Regions from separate parts of the Pseudomonas monachiensis genome, predicted to be linked through region 2. Evidence: predicted binding sites of a transcription regulator. Region 2 holds the regulator's gene; the other holds the start of a gene.
What was found. The regulator FliA, encoded in region 2, starts transcription of late flagellar genes. The targets are predictions, from matches to a motif close to CTAAAGTTTNNNNNNNNNNNGCCGNTAA.
Positions count from the first base shown of each region.

Region 1: ACMDB8_RS08555 (methyl-accepting chemotaxis protein) is a predicted target of FliA. The motif match lies at 8,536-8,563, and genes of this name have one in related genera.

Region 1 covers NZ_CP178857.1:1,894,224-1,905,380, reverse strand. The annotation lists gene pdxB (4-phosphoerythronate dehydrogenase PdxB) at 103-1,245, opposite strand; gene ACMDB8_RS08580 (MATE family efflux transporter) at 1,528-2,937, shown strand; gene tusA (sulfurtransferase TusA) at 2,986-3,237, opposite strand; gene rlmM (23S rRNA (cytidine(2498)-2'-O)-methyltransferase RlmM) at 3,416-4,489, opposite strand; gene acnA (aconitate hydratase AcnA) at 4,712-7,453, shown strand; gene ACMDB8_RS08560 (CPBP family intramembrane glutamic endopeptidase) at 7,699-8,490, shown strand; gene ACMDB8_RS08555 (methyl-accepting chemotaxis protein) at 8,596-10,161, shown strand; gene ACMDB8_RS08550 (alpha/beta family hydrolase) at 10,366-11,043, opposite strand; gene ccoN (cytochrome-c oxidase, cbb3-type subunit I) at 11,139-11,157, shown strand, end outside.
Region 2 covers NZ_CP178857.1:1,604,116-1,615,272, forward strand. The annotation lists gene fliR (flagellar biosynthetic protein FliR) at 1-449, shown strand, start outside; gene flhB (flagellar biosynthesis protein FlhB) at 453-1,592, shown strand; gene flhA (flagellar biosynthesis protein FlhA) at 1,822-3,951, shown strand; gene flhF (flagellar biosynthesis protein FlhF) at 3,963-5,291, shown strand; gene fleN (flagellar synthesis regulator FleN) at 5,408-6,238, shown strand; gene fliA (RNA polymerase sigma factor FliA) at 6,235-6,975, shown strand; gene ACMDB8_RS07175 (chemotaxis response regulator CheY) at 7,143-7,514, shown strand; gene ACMDB8_RS07180 (protein phosphatase CheZ) at 7,536-8,324, shown strand; gene ACMDB8_RS07185 (chemotaxis protein CheA) at 8,379-10,646, shown strand; gene ACMDB8_RS07190 (protein-glutamate methylesterase/protein-glutamine glutaminase) at 10,696-11,157, shown strand, end outside.

The sequences.
Region 1 (11,157 bases), 290 kb from region 2:
GAGCAAGCCCGCTCCCACAGGGGATCCGGGTCGTACACAACATTTGTATCCAACGCGGCTCCTGTGGGAGCGGGCTTGCCCGCGATAAGGCCAATGCGGTCTTTAAACCAGTGTCGCCCCCAACGCCGCCACAATACGCTGCAACTGCGGCGCATCCCCCTCGATCCGCACCTGCAACCCGTCGATCTCGCGGCGCGACGGGTATTGCTTGCGCAACACATCGAATGCCGCACGCTGCTCGCTGACACTGCCGACAAGACTGCGACGGAAATCGGCATCGTCACGACGCGGGTCATACACGCCACGGCACAGCATCGCCAACGCCCAGGCCGGGTCGCTTTGGGCATTGAGGGTCACGTGCGAAAGCCACGGTGCCGGTAGCAAATCGCCCAGGCTGACGCGGGCCGGTTGCCCGAGGAAATCGCAATACGCCTGATAAATCTGCGCGGTGCCCCGCTGCTTGCCGTCGAGGCTGTAACCGGCAATGTGTGGCGTTGCCAGCACGCAGAGCTCGGCCAGCGCCACGTCGACCTCAGGCTCGCCTTCCCAGACATCGAGCACTGCTTGCAGGTCTTCGCGCTCCAGCAGCACATCGCGCAGTGCCGCGTTGTTGACCACCGGCCCGCGACTGGCGTTGATCAGCCAGGTGCCGGACCGGAGCTGATTCAGACGTTGTTCATCGAACAAGTGCCAGGTCGATTGCTGGCCCTGCTTAGTCAATGGCGTGTGCAGGCTGATGACGTCGCACTCATCGATGATCTGCTCGAGGTTGACGTAATCCCCTCCTTGCGCCGCTTGCCGAGGTGGATCGCACACCAGCACTTTCCAGCCCAGGCCTTGCAGGACCTTGACCAGCCGCCCACCCACTTCGCCAGCACCAACCACCCCGTAAGTACGCCGGGTCAGGTCGACGCCTTCGATTTCGGCCAGGGTCAGCAGGCTGCCGAGCACATAGTCGACCACGCCACGGGCATTGCAGCCCGGTGCGCTGGACCAGGTGATGCCGGCCTGTTTGAAGTAATTCAGGTCCAGATGATCGGTGCCGATGGTGCACGTACCGACAAAGCGCACCTTGCTGCCCTCGAGCAGAGCGCGATTGACGTTGGTCACCGAACGCACCAACAGAACATCGGCCTGCTCGACCGTGGCGCGGTCGATGGCACGACCCGGTACCCGGCGGATTTCGCCGAAACCCTCGAAGAAGGCATCGAGCAGGGGGATATTTTCGTCGGCAACAATCAGCATGGCAGGCTCCTTTGGCGGATCGGCAGTTTAGGCGTAGATGCGGGTGGTGGGCCAGCGGGCATTGTTCACTTGTGTCTGAAGCGCAAGTTACTTTGTGGGAGCGGGCTTGCTCGCGAAAGCAGTGTGCCAGGCAACATTAATGGTGACTGACACTCCCCCTTCGCGAGCAAACCCGCTCCCACAGGTTTTGATTACAAATCGGTAACACGGGTCTTTTCCTGACTGCCGCGTCAACGCGTAGAATGCGCGCCTGTGCATCAATACCTTTTGGACGTTTCGCCATTGAATCCTGTAATTGAGAATACCGCCGCCATTGCTCCGGCGCGGACGACCCCCGTTCGCCTGGAGCTAAAAGGCCTGCTCAGCCTGGCCCTGCCGATCATGATCGCGCAACTGGCCACCACGGCCATGGGCTTCGTCGATGCGGTGATGGCCGGCCGCGTCAGCCCACGGGACCTGGCCTCGGTGGCCTTGGGCAATTCGATCTGGATTCCGGTCTACCTGTTGATGTCCGGCGTCCTGCTGGCCACCACCCCCAAGGTCGCGCAACGCTTTGGCGCCGGGCAACTTGACGAAATCGGCCCGCTGGTACGCCAGGCGCTGTGGCTGGCACTGTGTGTCGGGTTGATCGGCAGTGGCCTGCTGCTCGGCGCCGAGCCAATCCTGCACTGGATGAAAGTCGATCCGCAATTGATCGAGCCGAGCATGGGGTACCTGCACGGGATCGCCTTCGGCTTGCCGGGCATGGCGTTTTATTACGTGCTGCGCTGCTACAGCGATGGCATGGGCCGTACCCGCCCGAGCATGGTCATCGGCTTGTGCGGGCTACTGCTGAACATCCCGTTGAACTACACGTTGATCTATGGCCATTTCGGCGCACCGGCCCTGGGCGGCGTCGGGTGCGGCTGGGCCAGCGGCATTGTGATGTGGTTCATGGCGTTGAGCATGGCCGGCTGGACCTTCTGGGCCCCCTTCTATGCCCGCACCCGTGTGCTGGTACGCTTCGACCGCCCGAAATGGGCCGTGATCAAGCGTCTGGTCAGCATTGGCCTGCCGATCGGTATCGCCGTGTTCGCCGAGTCCAGCATCTTCGCGGTCATTGCCCTGTTGATCGGCAGTCTTGGCTCCACCGTGGTGGCCGGGCATCAAATCGCCCTGAATATCAGCTCGTTGCTGTTCATGATTCCTTATTCGCTGGGCATGGCGGTGACCGTGCGCGTCGGCCAGGCACTGGGAGCCGGTAATCCCTGGCAGGCGCGCTTCGCGGCGAAGGTCGGGCTCGGCGCGGCACTGGTGTTCGCGGCGTTCTCGGCGGCCCTGATCCTGCTCCTGCGCGAACCTATCGCGTCGATCTACACGCCTGACAAGGCCGTGATCCAGATTGCGTCGATGTTGATTGTGTACGCCGCGCTGTACCAGTTTTCCGATGCCATCCAGGTGATCTGCGCGGGTGCGCTGCGTGGATACCAGGACACCCGGGTGACGATGATCCTGACCTTGTTCGCCTATTGGGGCATCGGCCTGCCGGTCGGCTACGTGCTGGGACTGACCGACTTGTTCGGTCCGGCCAGCGGCCCGAGCGGGCTGTGGGAAGGTTTGATTGCCGGTTTGAGCTGTGCGGCGCTGATGCTGTCGATCCGCCTGACGCTCAGTGCGCGCCGACGGATTCGTAACAGCCGCTCGGCGGGTTGATTGCACAAACAAAAAGACCTGCTTTTGCAGGTCTTTTTTTGGCTACCGTTAAACAGACTTCTTGCGAATCCAGTAGAGGTAGGTGCCCTCATCTTCGTGCTGCGCCACCAGTTCATGGTCGAGAAACACGCAGAACTTGGGAATGTCGCGACGGGTCGAGGGGTCAGTGGCGATTACTTTGAGCAGGCCGCCGGGCACCAGGTCACGGATGTGCTGGTGCAGCATCATCACCGGCTCGGGGCAGTTGAGGCCGGTGGCGTCGAGGGTGCCGTCTACCGGCGTATCAAGCATTTCACTCATGATTCACTCCTGAAACTGGCCGGCATTGTCGCGCATTGCCGGGTGTAACGTCATCTATGGCATAACGCCGTACCCTGTGGGAGCGAGCTTGCTCGCGATGGCGTCAGGTCAGTCAACATTGATTTCAACTGACCCACCGCTATCGCGAGCAAGCTCGCTCCCACAGGGACTTGCGTGATCAGCGGGTTTTCGGCTTCTTCACATCCAGCCGGCGCAAATGGCAGGTCACTTCCTCGCGGTCGTGGTACAGCTGCTTGCAGCCGATCTCCACCTTGATGCCCCGGGCCTTGAAGCCATCGGCAATGCGCTCGAGCAAGCGCTTCACTTCGGCATAGCGCTGTTTCATCGGCAGCTTGAGGTTGACCACCGCCTCGCGGCAGTGGCCGTCGCCGATCCACTCTTCCAGCATCGCAGCGTTGCGCGCCGGCTTCTCGACGATGTCGCAGACCATCCAGTCCACCGGTTGCTTGGGCTTGAAGGTGAAACCGTCAGCCATCAAGTGCTGCACCAGACCGGTGTCCATCAGGCTTTCGGCCATCGGGCCGTTGTCGATGGCGGTCACCAGCATGCCGCGGTTGACCAGTTGCCAGGTCCAGCCACCGGGGGCGGCACCCAGGTCAACGCCGGTCATGTCGCCATGCAGGCGTTCGTCCCACTGGTCACGCGGGATGAAGTGGTGCCAGGCCTCTTCCAGCTTCAGCGTCGAGCGGCTCGGGGCCTCGCGGGGGAACTTCAAACGGGGAATGCCCATCGGCCACATCGCCGAGTTGTTCGACTCCGCCAGGCCCATGAACACTTCGCGGCCGCTCTTGAACGTCAACAGCAAACGCGGTTTGTGGGCATCTTCCACCAGCTTGCCGGCCGCCATCAGTGCCTTGCGCAGATGCACTTCGAATTTCTTGCAGAAGTTCGACAGTTCCTTGCCGTCGTTGGTGTCGACCATTTCCAGCCACAGGCTGCCGCACAGAGGAAAGTCCGCCATATGCGCAAGGATCACACTGATGCGGTCGGTTTCCGGCAGATCGATGAAGATCCCCCGAGCCCACTGGCGCGGAAAGATCAGCTCGGCGAAACGCTGCCCGCGCATCAGGCGCTCGGCGCCGTCTTCTTCGGTGCAGACAAACTCGGCGCAGGCAGTTGCCGCCTTGGCCTTGGCATATCCGGCCACGTTCAAGCGCGCGGCGAGGTCGGAAATCTCGGAACAGACTTCGCCTTCGAAGCCCGGCCGGCAATGCATAAAGAGGGTGTTCATTCTTACTCCTGGGCAATGGCGAGGAATTTCGGCCACTGCGCGATGCCCAGGCTTGCGTTGAAGCAAAGCCTGTCACGAAAACCCGCGCATGATAGCCGACTTCGGAACCCCGGACTCAGCGATAGAGTCCAGTTATTAGCCTTAAGCAGCAAAGAGGACTAGGTTTAGTCCTCTGCCCGTCCCCTCTGTCCGTAGCCGTGCGGACTCAAAGGAGTGATCGCAATGCCGTCCCTCGATAGCCTGAATACGCTCAAGACCCTGCAAGTCGGCAACAAGACCTACCACTACTTCAGCCTGCCCGATGCCGCCAAAAGCCTGGGCGACCTGGACAAGCTGCCGATGTCGTTGAAAGTCCTGCTGGAAAACCTGCTGCGCTGGGAGGACGAAAAAACCGTCACCGGCGCCGACCTCAAGGCACTGGCCGCGTGGCTCAAGGAGCGTCGCTCCGACCGCGAAATCCAGTACCGCCCGGCGCGGGTGCTGATGCAGGACTTCACCGGTGTACCGGCGGTGGTCGACCTGGCCGCCATGCGTGCGGCGATGGCCAAGGCCGGCGGCAATCCGCAGCGGATCAACCCGCTGTCGCCGGTGGACCTGGTGATCGACCACTCGGTGATGGTCGACAAGTTCGCCAGCAGCAGCGCCTTCGAGCAGAACGTCGACATTGAAATGCAACGCAATGGCGAACGTTATGCGTTCCTGCGCTGGGGCCAGAGTGCCTTCGACAATTTCAGCGTAGTGCCGCCGGGCACCGGGATCTGCCACCAGGTGAATCTTGAATACCTCGCCCGCACCGTCTGGACCAAGGACGAGGACGGCCGCACCTATGCCTTCCCCGACACCCTGGTGGGCACCGATTCCCACACCACCATGATCAACGGCCTCGGCGTGCTTGGCTGGGGCGTCGGCGGTATCGAGGCGGAAGCGGCGATGCTCGGGCAACCCGTATCGATGCTGATTCCCGAAGTCATCGGTTTCAAACTCACCGGCAGACTCAAGGAAGGCATCACCGCCACCGACCTGGTGCTGACTGTGACCCAGATGCTGCGCAAGAAAGGCGTGGTGGGCAAATTCGTCGAATTCTACGGCGATGGCCTTGCCGACCTGCCCCTGGCCGACCGCGCGACCATCGCCAACATGGCCCCGGAATACGGCGCCACCTGCGGTTTCTTCCCGGTGGACGACATTACGCTGGAATACCTTCGCCTGTCCGGCCGGCCCCTGGAATCGGTGCAACTGGTGGAGGCCTACAGCAAGGCCCAGGGCCTGTGGCGCCTGCCCGGCCAGGAACCCGCCTTCACCGACAGCCTGGCGCTGGACATGGCCAGCGTTGAAGCCAGCCTCGCCGGACCAAAACGTCCACAGGACCGGGTGTCGCTGCCCAACGTCGCGCAAGCATTCAGCGACTTCACCGACCTGCAATTCAAGCCCACCAGCAAGGAAGAAGGCCGCCTGGAAAGCGAAGGCGGTGGCGGTGTTGCCGTCGGCAATGCCGATATGGCCGGCGAAGCGGATTACGACTACGAAGGCCAGACCTATCGCCTGAAAAACGGCGCCGTAGTCATCGCCGCGATCACCTCCTGCACCAACACCTCCAACCCCAGCGTGATGATGGCGGCCGGGCTGGTGGCGAAGAAGGCTGTGGAAAAAGGCCTGAAACGCAAACCCTGGGTGAAGAGCTCGCTGGCCCCCGGCTCGAAAGTGGTGACCGACTACTATAAGGCGGCCGGCCTGACCCAATACCTCGATGAATTGGGCTTTGCCCTGGTCGGCTATGGCTGCACCACCTGCATCGGCAACTCCGGGCCGCTGTCGGAGCCCATCGAGAAAGCCATCCAGCAAGCCGACCTCACCGTGGCCTCCGTACTCTCGGGCAATCGCAACTTCGAAGGCCGGGTGCATCCGCTGGTGAAAACCAACTGGCTGGCCTCCCCGCCGCTGGTGGTCGCCTACGCGCTGGCCGGCACGGTGCGCACCGACCTCACCCGCGAGCCGCTAGGCGATGACAAGGATGGCAACCCGGTTTACCTGCGGGACATCTGGCCAAGCAGCAAGGAAATTGCCGACGCCGTGAATCAGGTGAGCACTGCCATGTTCCACAAGGAATACGCCGAAGTGTTTGCCGGTGACGCACAATGGCAGGCGATCAAGGTTCCGCAGGCGGCGACCTATGTCTGGCAGGACGACTCGACCTACATCCAGCATCCGCCGTTCTTCGACGACATCGGCGGCCCGCCGCCCGTGGTCAAGGATGTCAGCGGCGCCAGGATCCTCGCACTGCTGGGCGACTCGGTGACCACCGACCACATCTCCCCGGCTGGCAACATCAAGGTCGACAGCCCGGCAGGGCAATACCTGCGCGACAAAGGCGTGGAACCGCGAGACTTCAACTCCTATGGCTCGCGGCGTGGCAACCATGAAGTGATGATGCGCGGCACCTTCGCCAATATCCGCATACGCAACGAAATGCTCGGCGGCGAGGAAGGCGGCAACACCCGCTACATTCCCACCGGCGAAAAAATGTCGATCTACGACGCCGCCATGCGCTATCAGGCTTCAGGTACACCACTGGTGGTGATCGCCGGCCAGGAATACGGCACCGGCTCGAGTCGCGACTGGGCCGCCAAGGGCACCAACCTGCTAGGGGTGAAAACGGTCGTCGCCGAAAGCTTCGAACGAATTCACCGCTCCAACCTGGTGGGCATGGGCGTGCTGCCATTGCAGTTCAAGCTGGATCAGAACCGCAAGAGCCTGAACCTGGGTGGCAGCGAGACCCTGGACATCCTCGGCTTGACCGGCGTCGAGCTGACGCCACGGATGAACCTGACGCTGGTCATCACCCGCGAAGACGGCAGCAGCGAGAAGATCGAGGTGTTGTGCCGCATCGATACGCTCAATGAGGTGGAGTACTTCAAGTCCGGAGGGATTCTGCATTACGTGTTGCGGCAGTTGATCGCTTCGTAACGGACGACCGACACAAACACCGCCTTCGGGCGGTGTTTGTATTTGGACTGCGCTTATAATCGCAGCCCTCAGGACACCCCCCATCTGTGGCGAGGGAGCTTGCTCCCGCTCGACTGCGAAGCAGTCGCCAGCCCTGCAGATGCATTTCATCTGGCACACCGGGTTGATTGTTATTGGGGCCGCTTCGCAGCCCAGCGGGAGCAAGCTCCCTCGCCACAAAAGCTATTCATCTCTAAGGACTTCAAATGATTGCCCTGCCATGGACGTTTCTGGCCCTGCTTTCCTTCGGCTACGGCCTGGCGCTGACCTACGGCCATCTCGGCTGGCTCTCGGCAATTTCGGTGTTCCTGTTGCTGGTCGCAGGTGTCGCCGTCCGCCAACGCGACATCCCTTTTGCCCGCTACCTCGGCCACGGCCTGTTCATCGTCCTGGCCCTGGCATTGGCGACGCATTGGCTACCCGGCTTCTATAACGGTCGCGTTATCGATCCCCAGCGTTTTACCGACGATGCCGTGTCATTCGCCATGCACCTGAACCTGGACAAACCGCTGATCGGCTTCTGGCTGTTACTGGTTTGTCCGTGGATTGTCGGTCGCCGTTCACTTCGGTTGTCGCTGTATGCCACCGCCCTGGCCCTGACCTTGAGCGCCATGCTGGCATTGGGCGGTGCGCTCTTGTTGGGGGTCATCGCCTGGTCGCCGAAATGGCCGGATCAAGCCTGGCTGTGGTTGGTGAACAATCTGCTGCTAGTGACGCTGGTCGAAGAAGCGCTGTTCCGTGGCTACATTCAGGGCGGCCTGAGCCGACACCTCAAAGACCGGCCCTACGGTGAACTTCTCGCCCTGCTGCTGGCGTCATTGGTCTTCGGCCTGGCCCATATCGGCGCAGGATGGCAGTGGGTATTGCTGGCAACGCTGGCCGGGGTCGGCTATGGCCTGGCCTACCGGTTCGGCGGGCTGGGCGCCGCCATTGCCAGTCACTTTGGCTTGAACCTGCTGCATTTCGGCCTGTTCACCTATCCGATGCTCGCCGGCTGACGCAAGGGTCATTTTGCGACGCATCGCTGATTATCGAAAAATAAGCTCAACAATCCGCCGGCTTCGCCGATACAGCACTTGAAAGCCTTGCGGATTAAAAAAGCCATGCGTAACAACCAGCCAATTACACAACGCGAGCGGACCTTCCCGGCTCAGCAACGGTTGATTTCCACCACCGATGCCAAGGGCATGATCACCTACTGTAACGACGCTTTCGTCGAGATCAGCGGGTTTTCCCGAGAGGAACTGATCCGTGCACCGCACAATCTGGTCCGTCACCCCGACGTCCCGGCCGCGGTGTTCGCCCACATGTGGGACACGCTGAAACAAGGCTTGCCATGGATGGGCATTGTCAAGAATCGCTGCAAGACCGGTGATCATTACTGGGTGAACGCCTATGTGACACCGGTTTTCGAAGGCAAACAGGTGATCGGTTACGAGTCGGTACGGGTCAAGCCCACCGCCGAACAGATCCGCCGCGCCGAAGCGCTCTACCAACGCATCAACCAGGGCAAGTCGGCCATTCCCTCCTCGGATAAATGGCTGCCGATCCTGCAGGACTGGCTGCCGTTCATCCTGGTCAGCCAATTGAGCTTCATGATCGGTGCATCGCTGAACTCCCATTGGGGGTTTGCCCTGGCTGCCGGTCTTTCGGTGCCGCTGGGCCTGATGGGCCTCCAGTGGCAACAGCGAGGCCTCAAGCGTTTGCTGCGCCTGGCCGAGCAAACCACCTCCGATCCGTTGATCGCACAGATGTACACCGACAGTCGCGGCGCCCAGGCGCGCCTGGAAATGTCCATCCTGAGCCAGGAAGCACGCCTGAAAACCTGCCTGACGCGTCTGCAGGACACGGCCGAACACCTGACCGATCAGGCCAGACAGTCCGACGCCCTGGCGCACAACAGCTCCAGCGGCCTGGAACGTCAACGGGTCGAAACCGAACAGGTGGCCACCGCGGTCAACCAGATGGCCGCCACCACCCAGGAAGTCGCCAGCCACGTGCAACGCACCGCCGACGCCACCCAGGAAGCCAATCGCCTGACCGGTCGCGGTCGTGACATCGCCGGGGAAACCCGCGAAGCCATCCAGCGCCTGTCGGTGGTGGTCGGTGAAACCGGCGTGACCGTGACCCAACTGGCCAAGGACAGCAACGAAATCGGCGGCGTGGTCGATGTGATCAAAGGCATCGCCGACCAGACCAACCTGCTGGCGCTGAACGCCGCCATCGAAGCGGCCCGTGCCGGCGAGATGGGTCGTGGTTTTGCGGTGGTGGCCGACGAAGTCCGTCAACTGGCGCAACGCACCAGCGAGTCCACCGGGCAGATTCATGCGCTGATCGCCAAGCTCCAGCAAACCGCCAGCACGGCCGTGCAAACCATGGAGGCCGGGCACCGTCAAGCTGAAGAAGGCGTGGCGCGGGTACTGGAAGCGGACCAGGCACTGGTGGGGATCAGTGAAGCGGTGGCCAACATCACCGACATGACCACCCAGATCGCCGCCGCGACCGAAGAGCAAAGCGCCGTGGCCGAAGAGATCAGCCGCAACATCAGCAACATTTCGCAACTGGCAGACCAGACCTCGGAACAGGCACAGAACTCGGCGTTGTTGAGTGAAGAGCTGACCAAGACTGCCAATACACAGTATTCGTTGGTGGAGCGGTTTAACCGCTGATTGCTGCTGGAATGATAAAAACCCGGACAGTGAACACTTCCGGGTTTTTTATTGCCAGTCTGAAATGTATATCGCCTGGACAGGCCTCTTCGCGAGCAAGCCCGCTCCCACAGTGATATTTGGTGTGGCTTGAATTTATGTACAGTGCAAAACCCTGTGGGAGCGGGCTTGCTCGCGAAGAGGCCATTTGCAACACCACATCTTTCACTGAAGGAATGAAACCACCTTCCCCGCCGCAGCCGCCAAATGCTGCTCATGGCTAAACCCCGAAGCCTTCAACGGCTTCAAGTCATGATCCCCCGCCACCAGCCAGAACACCTCGATACCCGGTGATAGCGCGTACCCCTCGACCGCCTCCCGATTGCCCAGCGCATCGCGTTCACCTTGCACGATCAAGGTTCGCGTCTTCAGTCCGGCCAAATGCTCAACCCGCGGCTTCTCCGGTTTACCCACGGCATAAAACGGATACCCCAGGCACACCAGCGCATCCGCGCCCAACTCATCAGCCAGCAAACTGGCCATGCGACCGCCCATGGACTTGCCGCCGATGGCCAGCGGCCCAGTGACATGACGTCGCACCTGGGCATACACCCCGCGCCAGCACTCCAGCAGTTTCGGCGCCGGGTTCGGCGGGCGTTTGCCGCCATCGAGGCGCCGCTGCGCCATATAGGGAAACTCGAAGCGCAACACGTTGAGGCCTTGCGCGGCGAGGCGTGCAGCCATGTCGCTCATCCAGTCGCTGTCCATCGGTGCGCCGGCGCCATGGGCGAGGATCAGCGTCGCGGCAGCCTTGCCAGCGGCGGCGTTCCACAACCATCCATGATCCCGCACGCACTGCGCCCATTGATCCCCGTCAATACCGGCATTGTGCCCTTTGTCCATGCTTGCCTCGCTTTTAGTCTGCCTATAACTCCGGCCGAAGGGTGCGCTGCCTTGCGCGAGTGCGCTCACTTCGGCTGAACCGTGGATGGGGAACCATGAACACTTCTATCAGTA
Region 2 (11,157 bases):
GCTTCGCCTCCATGATCGACCCGGCCAACGGCGTATCGACGGCGGTGATCGGGCAGTTTTTCACGATGCTGGTGACGCTGCTGTTCCTGTCCATGAACGGTCATCTGGTGGTGTTCGAGATCCTCACCGAGAGTTTCACCACGTTGCCGGTGGGAGGTGGCCTGATGGTCAATCACTACTGGGAGCTGGCCGGCAAGCTCGGCTGGGTGCTCGGTGCGGCGTTATTGCTGGTGCTGCCGGCGATCACCGCGTTGCTGGTGGTCAACATCGCGTTTGGCGTCATGACCCGGGCGGCGCCGCAACTCAATATTTTCTCTGTCGGCTTCCCGCTGATCCTGGTACTTGGGCTGTTCATTGTCTGGGTCGGTCTGGCGGACATTCTCAACCAGTATCAACCGCTGGCCACCGAGGCCTTGCAGTTGTTACGTGAAATGGCGCGGGCGAGCTGAGCCATGGCCGAGAGCGAAAGCGGTCAGGACAAAACAGAAGACCCCACGGAGAAGCGCAAACAGGACTCCCGTGAAAAGGGTGAGATAGCGCGGTCCAAGGAACTCAACACCCTGGCGATCATGCTGGTCGGTGCCTCGGCGCTGCTGATTTTTGGCGGCGCCATGGCGCAGGACATGATGGAGCTGATGCGCATCAACTTCTCGCTGCCGCGGGAAGTAATCCTGGATCAGCGCTCCATGGCCACCTACCTGATGCGCTCGGGGCAAATTGCCCTGTGGTCGATCCAGCCGGTGATGATCACCTTGGTACTGGCCGCCATCATCGGTCCGATTTCCCTGGGGGGCTGGCTGTTCGCGGCGAGTTCCATGGCGCCCAAGTTCAGCCGCTTGAACCCCGGCCCCGGCCTCAAACGCATGTTCTCCACCAAGTCGCTGGTCGAACTGCTCAAGGCCCTGGCCAAGTTCATCATTATCCTGTTCGTGGCGCTGGCGGTACTGTCATCGGACATCGACGACCTGCTGCGCATCGCCCATGAGCCCCTGGACATGGCGATCATTCACAGCCTGCAAGTCGTGGGCTGGAGCACCCTGTGGATGGCGTGCGGGCTGATCCTGATCGCGGTGGTGGACGTGCCGGTGCAGCTCTGGGAGAGCCACAAGAAACTGCTGATGACCAAGCAGGAAGTGCGTGACGAGCACAAGGACCAGGAGGGGCGGCCGGAGGTCAAGCAGCGGATTCGACAGCTGCAACGCGAGATGTCCCAGCGACGGATGATGGCCGCCATTCCCGAGGCCGACGTGGTCATCACCAACCCGACCCACTACGCGGTGGCCCTCAAATACGACCCGGAAAAGGGTAATGCGCCGGTACTGCTGGCCAAGGGTAGCGACTTCCTGGCCCTGAAGATCCGCGAGATCGCGGCGGCCAACGAGATCCTGCTGCTGGAATCGCCGGCGCTGGCGCGGTCGATTTACTACTCCACCGAGCTTGAGCAGGAAATTCCTGGCGGGCTCTACCTGGCGGTTGCACAGGTGTTGGCTTACGTTTATCAGATTCGACAGTACCGGGCGGGCAAGGGCAAGAGACCTGATCCGCTTAAGGATGACCTGCCGATTCCACCGGATCTGCGCCGCGATTCCTGAGTTTCGCGCTGCTGCTGATGGCCCCTTCGCGGGCAAGCCCGCTCCCACAGGTTCGGCGATAACTTGTGGGAGCGTGGCTTGCCCGCGAAGGCGTCAGTCCAGGCGATGCATATCCCCCTGAAAAAACACTCTATTTCTCCTGCCGCAAAAGTTGGAAAGCTTCTTGCAGTAGCCGCCCTGCGCCTGCTTCAGGCGTCAAAAGTTTGCTTTAAAGGAACGGGGAAAACCGGTGGATCGCTCTCAGTTAATCAACAGTGCCCGCACAAACGTTGCCGACCTCAGTCGGGGCAATCTGGGCGTGCCGCTGTTGCTGCTGGTCATGCTGGCGATGATGATGTTGCCGGTGCCGCCGTTCCTGCTGGACGTGTTCTTCACCTTCAACATAGCCCTGTCCATCGTCGTGCTGCTGGTGTGCGTCTACGCCTTGCGGCCGCTGGATTTCGCGGTGTTTCCGACCATTCTGTTGGTGGCGACACTGTTGCGCCTGGCGTTGAACGTGGCCTCCACGCGGGTGGTGATGCTCCACGGTCAGGACGGCCATGCCGCCGCCGGTAAGGTGATCCAGGCCTTCGGCGAGGTGGTGATCGGCGGTAACTACGTGGTGGGTATCGTGGTCTTCGCGATCCTGATGATCATCAACTTCGTCGTGGTGACCAAGGGTGCCGGGCGGATTTCCGAGGTGAGCGCGCGTTTCACTCTCGATGCGATGCCCGGCAAGCAAATGGCGATCGACGCCGACCTCAACGCCGGCCTGATCGATCAGGCCCAGGCCAAGGCCCGTCGTTCGGAAGTGGCCCAGGAAGCCGAGTTCTACGGATCCATGGACGGTGCCAGCAAATTTGTCCGTGGTGACGCCATCGCCGGCCTGTTGATCCTGTTCATCAACCTGATCGGCGGCATGGCGGTCGGTATCTTCCAGCACGGCATGACCTTCGGCGACGCCGGCAAGGTGTATGCGCTGCTGACCATCGGTGACGGTTTGGTGGCGCAATTGCCATCACTGTTGTTATCGACAGCAGCGGCGATCATGGTGACCCGTGCTTCCGGTTCGGAAGACATGGGCAAGCAAATCAATCGCCAGATGTTCGCCTCGCCCAAGGCGCTGGCGGTGGCAGCGGGCTTGATGGCGGTCATGGGCCTGGTGCCCGGCATGCCGCATTTCTCGTTCCTGAGCATGGCGGCGCTGGCGGCCGGTGGCGCTTACCTGTTCTGGAAAAAGCAGAACGTCGCCAAGGTGCAGGCCCTGCAAGAGGTCAAGCGCCAGCAGGAGTTGCTGCCGTCGCCGGCCCGCGCCCAGGAAACCAAGGAGCTTGGCTGGGATGACGTGACGCCGATCGATATGATCGGCCTGGAGGTGGGTTATCGCCTGATTCCGTTGGTGGACCGCAACCAGGGCGGCCAGTTGCTGGCGCGAATCAAGGGCGTACGCAAGAAACTGTCCCAGGACCTGGGCTTCCTGATGCCCACGGTGCATATCCGCGACAACCTCGACCTGGCCCCAAGTGCCTATCGCCTGACCCTCATGGGGGTGATCCTGGCCGAAGCGGAGATTTACCCGGATCGCGAACTGGCGATCAACCCGGGGCAGGTCTACGGCACGCTCAACGGCATTACCGCCAAAGATCCGGCTTTCGGCCTGGAGGCGGTCTGGATCGAAATCAGCCAGCGCGCCCAGGCGCAATCCCTCGGTTATACGGTGGTCGATGCCAGTACAGTAGTGGCTACCCACTTGAACCAGATACTCTACAAGCATTCCAGTGAACTGATCGGTCACGAAGAAGTGCAGCAACTCATGCAATTGCTGGCCAAAAGCTCGCCGAAGCTGGCCGAGGAGCTGGTGCCGGGCGTGGTTTCGCTGTCGCAGCTGCTCAAGGTGCTGCAAGCGCTGCTGGCCGAACAAGTGCCGGTGCGCGACATCCGCAGCATTGCCGAGGCGATCGCCAACAATGCCGCCAAGAGTCAAGATACCGCCGCGCTGGTGGCTGCCGTGCGGGTTGGCGTATCCCGCGCAATCGTCCAAAGCATTGTAGGCACTGAGTCGGAGCTGCCAGTCATCACGCTGGAGCCCAGGTTGGAACAAATATTGCTCAATAGTCTGCAGAAGGCAGGACAAGGCTCGGAAGAGGGCGTTCTGCTGGAGCCAAGCATGGCTGAGAAGCTGCAACGTTCGTTGATTGACGCGGCGCAGCGTCAGGAGATGCAAGGTCAGCCGGTGATTCTGCTGGTGGCCGGTCCGGTTCGCGCGATGCTCTCGCGATTTGGCCGGCTCGCAGTCCCGGGTTTGCATGTGTTGGCTTACCAGGAAATCCCTGACAACAAGCAAGTGACCATCGTTGCGACAGTAGGGCCCAACGGCTGAGGTAGTGGTTTATGCAAGTTAAGCGTTTTTTCGCCGCCGATATGCGTCAGGCCATGAAGCTGGTTCGCGATGAGCTGGGCGCTGATGCGGCCATTATTGGCAACCGCCGGATCGCCGGGGGTGTCGAGCTGACGGCTGCGCTGGATTACAAGCTGTCGGCGCTGGCGCCGCGGGTTCCGAACATGGAACTCGAAGACGAGCTGCGCAAGACTCAGTCGCGGATCGTCACCGCCCAGGCCGAATTGAGTCTGCGTGGCGATGGCGAGAGCGACAATGCAACCAATCGCCAGTTGTTCGCCGGCTTGCCGTTGACCGCCGCCGAGCCGCTGATCGAACCGACCTACGCCGAACCCCGTCGTCCTGTACCGGCCGTTGCGCCAGCGTCCGCTGGCGTGGACCCGCGGGCGTTCGACTCGATGCGTTTCGAGCTCAACAGCCTGCGCGAACTCATGGAAGTGCAACTCGGCTCCCTGGCCTGGAATCAGCTGCAAGGCAGCCGTCCGGACCAGGCCAACCTCTGGCGTCGCCTGCAACGCATCGGCCTGTCCGGCCCGCTGTCACGTGACCTTTTGGCGATGATCACCGAAATCGAAGAACCCCGTCAGGCCTGGCGCATGTTGCTCGCGCACCTGGCGCGCATGATCGTTACCCCGGAAGTCGAGCCGCTGGAAGAGGGCGGTGTGATTGCCATGGTCGGCCCTGCCGGCATGGGCAAGACCACCACCCTGGCCAAGCTGGCTGCCCGCTACGTGCTCAAGTACGGCGCGCAGAACATTGCGCTGGTGAGCATGGACAGCTTCCGCATCGGTGCCCAGGAGCAGCTCAAGACCCTGGGGCGCATTCTCAATGTGTCGGTGACCCACGTCGATCCGGGCCAGTCCCTGGTGCAGGCGCTGGAGCCATTGCTGCGCAAGCGCGTGGTGCTGATCGATACCGCGGGCCTTCAGGCCAGCGATCCGGCCCTGCGCATGCAGCTCGAAAGCCTGGCCGGTCGCGGCATCCGCTCGAAAAATTATCTGGTCCTGGCAACCACCAGCCAGAAACAGGTTCTAACGGCCGCTTATCACAGTTACAAGCGTTGTGGGCTCGCAGGCTGCATCCTGACTAAACTGGATGAAACGGCAAGTCTGGGCGAGGTGTTGAGCCTTGCCATCAGTCATGAACTGCCGGTGGCTTACCTGACCGATGGCCCGCGGATCCCGGATGATTTGCATCTGCCGCGTCGTCACCAGTTGGTCAGCCGCGCCGTGAGCGTACAAATGCAGGAAGAACCCAGCGAAGAAGCCATGGCTGACATGTTCGCTGACATCTACCACAGTCCGACCAAGCAGGTTGGCTGAGGTAAAAATGAACAGTTTTTGTACCTACATCGATGGTCTGCCATGCATTGTTCCGTTTGTGAACGCGCAGCCAGTAATGTGGCCTCCGTCTATGCAAGACAAGGTAAAGAAATAACATGGGCAGCATGCATCCCGTACAGGTGATCGCGGTGACCGGCGGCAAAGGTGGCGTCGGGAAAACTAATGTGTCAGTGAACTTGTCCCTGGCTTTGGCCGAGCTTGGCCGGCGCGTCATGCTGTTGGACGCCGACCTTGGACTGGCGAACGTCGACGTTCTGCTGGGCCTGACACCCAAACGTACCCTGGCCGACGTGATCGAAGGCCGCTGCGAACTGCGCGATGTATTGCTGCAGGGACCCGGCGGCATCCGTATCGTTCCGGCCGCATCCGGCACTCAGAGCATGGTGCATCTGAGCCCCGCGCAACACGCCGGCCTGATCCAGGCCTTCAGTGATATTGGCGACAACCTCGACGTACTGGTGATCGACACCGCTGCGGGCATTGGTGACTCGGTAGTCAGTTTCGTCCGCGCAGCCCAGGAAGTGCTGCTGGTGGTGTGCGACGAGCCGACCTCGATCACCGATGCCTACGCCTTGATCAAGTTGCTGAACCGCGACTACGGCATGAACCGCTTCCGCGTCCTGGCCAACATGGCCCAGAGCCCGCAGGAAGGACGCAACCTGTTCGCCAAGTTGACCAAGGTCACGGATCGCTTCCTCGACGTCGCCCTACAATACGTTGGTGCGGTGCCTTACGACGAAAGCGTGCGCAAGGCCGTGCAGAAGCAGCGCGCCGTCTACGAGGCCTTCCCGCGTTCCAAGTGCTCGCTGGCGTTCAAGGCCATCGCGCAGAAGGTCGATACCTGGCCGCTGCCGGCCAACCCGCGCGGACACTTGGAGTTTTTCGTCGAGCGGCTCGTGCAGCAGACAGCAGGACCTGTTCTATGACAGCCAGCGGCTACAACCTCTACAAGAAGTCGGCACGCGATGCGCAGTACGAGCTGATCGAGCGTTACGCGCCGCTGGTTAAACGCATTGCCTACCACTTGCTGGCGCGTTTGCCGGCCAGTGTCCAGGTCGAAGACCTGATCCAGGCCGGGATGATCGGCCTGCTTGAAGTGTCGACCAAATATGACGCCAGCAAAGGCGCCAGTTTCGAGACGTACGCGGGCATTCGAATCCGCGGCGCCATGCTCGATGAAGTGCGCAAGGGGGACTGGGCGCCACGTTCGGTTCACCGCAATACGCGCATGGTCAGCGATGCCATTCGCTCGATTGAAGCGAAAACCGGCCGTGACGCTAAAGATCACGAAGTTGCGGCCGAACTCCAATTGAGTCTCGACGATTACTACGGGATTTTGAACGACACCCTGGGCAGCCGGCTGTTCAGTTTCGACGATCTGTTGCAGGACGGCGAACACGAAGGGCTGCACGAGGATGGCGCGAGTGCTCATCTCGAGCCGTCACGCGACCTGGAGGATGAACGCTTCCAGGCGGCGCTGGCGGATGCGATTGCCAATTTGCCGGAGCGTGAGCGACTGGTGTTGGCGCTGTACTACGACGAAGAGTTGAACCTCAAGGAAATCGGTGAGGTCCTGGGGGTCAGCGAATCGCGGGTCAGCCAGTTACACAGCCAGTGCGCGGCCCGTTTGCGGGGGCGTTTGGGGGAGTGGCGAGCGCGCTGAAGGCAGTGTGGGGACACTGCGAACGAGGCTGGTGTGGTGTTGAACTGCGCCGGTCGCGATCTGTTGTGCTCCAGACAGTCATTGAGTGCTTTGCCGGATTGATTGAAATGGCGCGTCCAGGTGCTGGGCGCGTTTAAGACTGCTTGGAGGTCGAATTGGACAAGAACATGAAAATCCTCATCGTTGATGACTTCTCAACGATGCGGCGGATCATCAAGAACCTGCTGCGTGACCTTGGGTTCACCAACACCGTCGAGGCCGACGATGGCACTACCGCCATTCCGGTGCTCAACAGCGGAAGCATCGACTTTCTGGTAACGGACTGGAACATGCCTGGCATGACCGGTATCGATCTGCTGCGCCACGTGCGTGCCGATGAAAAGCTCAAGCACCTGCCGGTGCTGATGGTGACCGCTGAAGCCAAGCGCGAGCAGATCATCGAAGCGGCCCAGGCCGGCGTTAACGGCTATGTGGTCAAGCCCTTCACGGCCCAGGCGTTGAAAGAAAAAATCGAGAAGATTTTCGAACGCATCGGTTGATGAGTGCGCCACGGGGGAGCTATGGGCAATAACGAAACTTCATTGGGCGATTTTGAATCGACCCTGAAAAAACACGCCGTCGAATTGGTCGAGAGCCTTGAGAAAGGCAAGTTCGGCGACGCGGTGCAATTGATCCATGAGCTCAACCAGACCCGTGACCGCGGCCTGTATCAGGAAGTGGGCAAGCTCACTCGCGAGCTGCATAGCGCGATCGTCAATTTCCAGATTGACCCGCACATGCCGCAAGCCGAAGAAGTGTCGCAGATCACCGACGCCACCGAGCGCCTGGGGTATGTGGTCAAGCTGACCGAGGCGGCGGCCAACCGCACCATGGATCTGGTGGAAAATGCCACGCCGCTGGTCAATGGCCTGGCCGATGAAGCCAAGGTGTTGAGCGCGGACTGGGGGCGCTTCATGCGCCGCGAAGTCGGCGCCGAAGAGTTTCGTGAACTGGCCCGGCGGGTCGACGGCTTCCTGACGCGCAGCGGCACGGACAATCGCGCGGTGTCGGGCAACCTCAACGACATCCTGCTCGCCCAGGATTACCAGGACCTCACAGGCCAGGTGATCAAGCGTGTGACCCAGTTGGTCACCGAAGTCGAAAGCAACCTGCTCAAGCTCGTGCTGATGGCCAGCCAGGTGGACCGCTTTGCGGGCATCGAACATGACCGTGAAGCGATGCTTGCTGAAAAAGATCCACAAAAACATCTCTCTCAGGGTGAAGGTCCGCAGATTCATGCCGATAAAAGAGAAGACGTTGTGTCCGGTCAGGACGATGTGGACGATTTGTTATCCAGCCTGGGATTTTAGAGTTTTAGAATTTTAGGTTTTTTGGGTTTTTAGACCTGTAGGAGCACCCCCTTAATGAGCTTCGGCGCCGATGAAGAGATCCTTCAGGATTTCCTGGTTGAGGCCGGCGAGATTCTAGAGCAACTGTCCGAGCAACTGGTCGAGCTGGAAAGCCGTCCGGATGATGCGGATCTGCTCAATGCAATTTTTCGCGGTTTTCACACTGTAAAAGGGGGCGCCGGCTTCCTCCAGCTCAACGAGCTGGTGGAGTGCTGCCACATCGCCGAGAACGTGTTCGACATCCTGCGCAAGGGTGAGCGTCGCGTCGACTCGGAACTGATGGACGTGGTTCTCGAAGCCCTGGACGCGGTGAACAGCATGTTCAGCGAGGTCCGCGAACGCAGCCCGATCACGGCCGCGACACCGCAACTGCTCGCGGCGCTGGCCCGGTTGGCCGAGCCGCAATCGGCTGACGAAGTGGCGCCTGCGCCCGTCGCCGAGGTGATTGAAGAACCGGTGGCCGAATCCGGTTCCGACGACATCACCGACACCGAATTCGAACAACTGCTGGACTCGCTGAACGCCGTCAAGGCCCAGGCCGAGGCCCCGACGGTTGCTCCAGCGCCCGCCGGCAATGCCGCTGGCAGCGACGAAATCACCGATGCCGAGTTCGAGTCGTTGCTCGATCAACTGCACGGTAAAGGCCAGTTCGCCGTTGACGCGGTTGTCCCGGCGACCGCTGCGCCAGAAGTGCCGAAAGCGGCTGGCGACAGTTCCGATATTACTGACGACGAATTCGAAGCACTGCTCGACCAACTGCACGGCAAGGGTAACTTTGCTGTCGAGGCTTTGGAGTCGGCCATTGCTTCGGTGCCTGCACCTGCGGCACCAAGCGCGGTGGCGGCCGGCAGCGATCTGATTTCCGATCACGAGTTCGAAGCGCTGCTCGACGAATTGCACGGCAAAGGCAAGTTCACTGAAGTGGGCGCAACGGCTGGAACGGCAACCGGCGCCAACGCCTCGGTTGTGGCACCTGCCGCCAAGGCAGCCGCGCCGAAACCCGTGGCGAAGGCTCCTGAGCCAAAAGCCGAAACACCGGCCCCTGTGGCCGCCGCCGCACCGGCTGCTGCCCGCGCCCCGGCCGCGCCTGCTGCGGAAAAACCGGCGAGCGAAGCCGAGACCACCGTGCGTGTCGATACCGCGCGTCTCGACGAGATCATGAACATGGTCGGCGAGTTGGTGCTGGTGCGTAACCGCCTGGTCCGCCTGGGTCTCAACAGCGGCGACGAAGCCATGTCCAAGGCCGTGTCGAACCTCGACGTGGTCACCGCCGACCTGCAAACCGCGGTCATGAAGACCCGGATGCAACCGATCAAGAAAGTCTTCGGACGCTTCCCGCGCCTGGTCCGCGACCTGGCTCGCCAGCTCAAGAAAGAGATCAACCTGGAACTGGTCGGTGAAGAAACCGACCTCGACAAGAACCTCGTCGAGGCCCTGGCCGATCCGTTGGTCCACTTGGTGCGCAACGCGGTCGACCACGGCATCGAATCTCCGGAAGAGCGCGAAGCCTCGGGCAAGGCCCGTGGCGGCAAGGTCATCCTGGCGGCCGAGCAGGAGGGCGATCACATCCTGCTGTCGATCTCCGATGACGGCAAAGGCATGGACCCGAATGTCCTGCGCTCCATCGCGGTTAAACGCGGTGTGATGGACAAGGATGCCGCCGATCGCCTGAGCGACACCGAATGCTACAACCTGATCTTCGCCCCGGGTTTCTCGACCAAGACCGAGATCTCCGACGTGTCGGGTCGCGGCGTGGGCATGGACGTGGTGAAAACCAAGATTTCCCAGCTCAACGGCTCGATCAACATCTACTCGGCCAAGGGCCAGGGTTCGAAGATCGTCATCAAGGTGCCGCTGACCCTGGCGATCATGCCGACGCTGATGGTGATGCTCGGCAACCAGGCGTTCGCGTTCCCGCTGGTGAACGTCAACGAGATCTTCCACCTCGACCTGTCGACCACCAACGTCGTGGACGGCCAGGAAGTGGTGATCGTGCGGGACAAGGCGCTGCCATTGTTCTATCTCAAACGCTGGCTGGTCAGCTCCGCCGCTCACGAAGAGCAGCGCGAGGGCCATGTGGTGATCCTTTCGGTGGGCACGCAGCGGATCGGCTTTGTCGTCGATCAACTGGTGGGCCAGGAAGAAGTGGTCATCAAGCCATTGGGCAAAATGCTCCAGGGAACTCCGGGCATGTCCGGCGCCACCATTACCGGTGACGGCCGCATCGCGCTGATTCTCGATGTTCCGAGCATGCTCAAGCGTTACGCCACACGGCGTATTTGATTCTGGTGGAGCGGGGGCGCCTGGCCTCGCTCCATCTAATGGAGTGTTTATGGCAGTCAAAGTCCTGGTGGTGGACGATTCGGGGTTTTTCCGCCGCCGCGTCTCGGAAATTCTTTCAGCGGATTCCAATATCCAGGTCGTCGGCACGGCGACCAACGGCAAAGAGGCGATTGATCAGGCGCTGGCCCTCAAGCCCGACGTGATCACCATGGACTACGAGATGCCGATGATGGACGGCATCACTGCCGTGCGGCACATCATGCAACGCTGCCCGACCCCGGTCCTGATGTTCTCATCGCTGACCCACGAAGGCGCCCGGGTCACCCTCGATGCGCTGGATGCCGGCGCGGTGGACTTCCTGCCGAAGAATTTCGAAGACATCTCGCGCAACCCCGAGAAGGTCAAGCAACTGCTGTGCGAAAAGATCCTGAGCATCTCGCGCAGCAATCGTCGCGTCAGCACTTACAGCGCTCCGGCGCCTGTGGCCGCACCCGCTCCAACACCCGCGTCT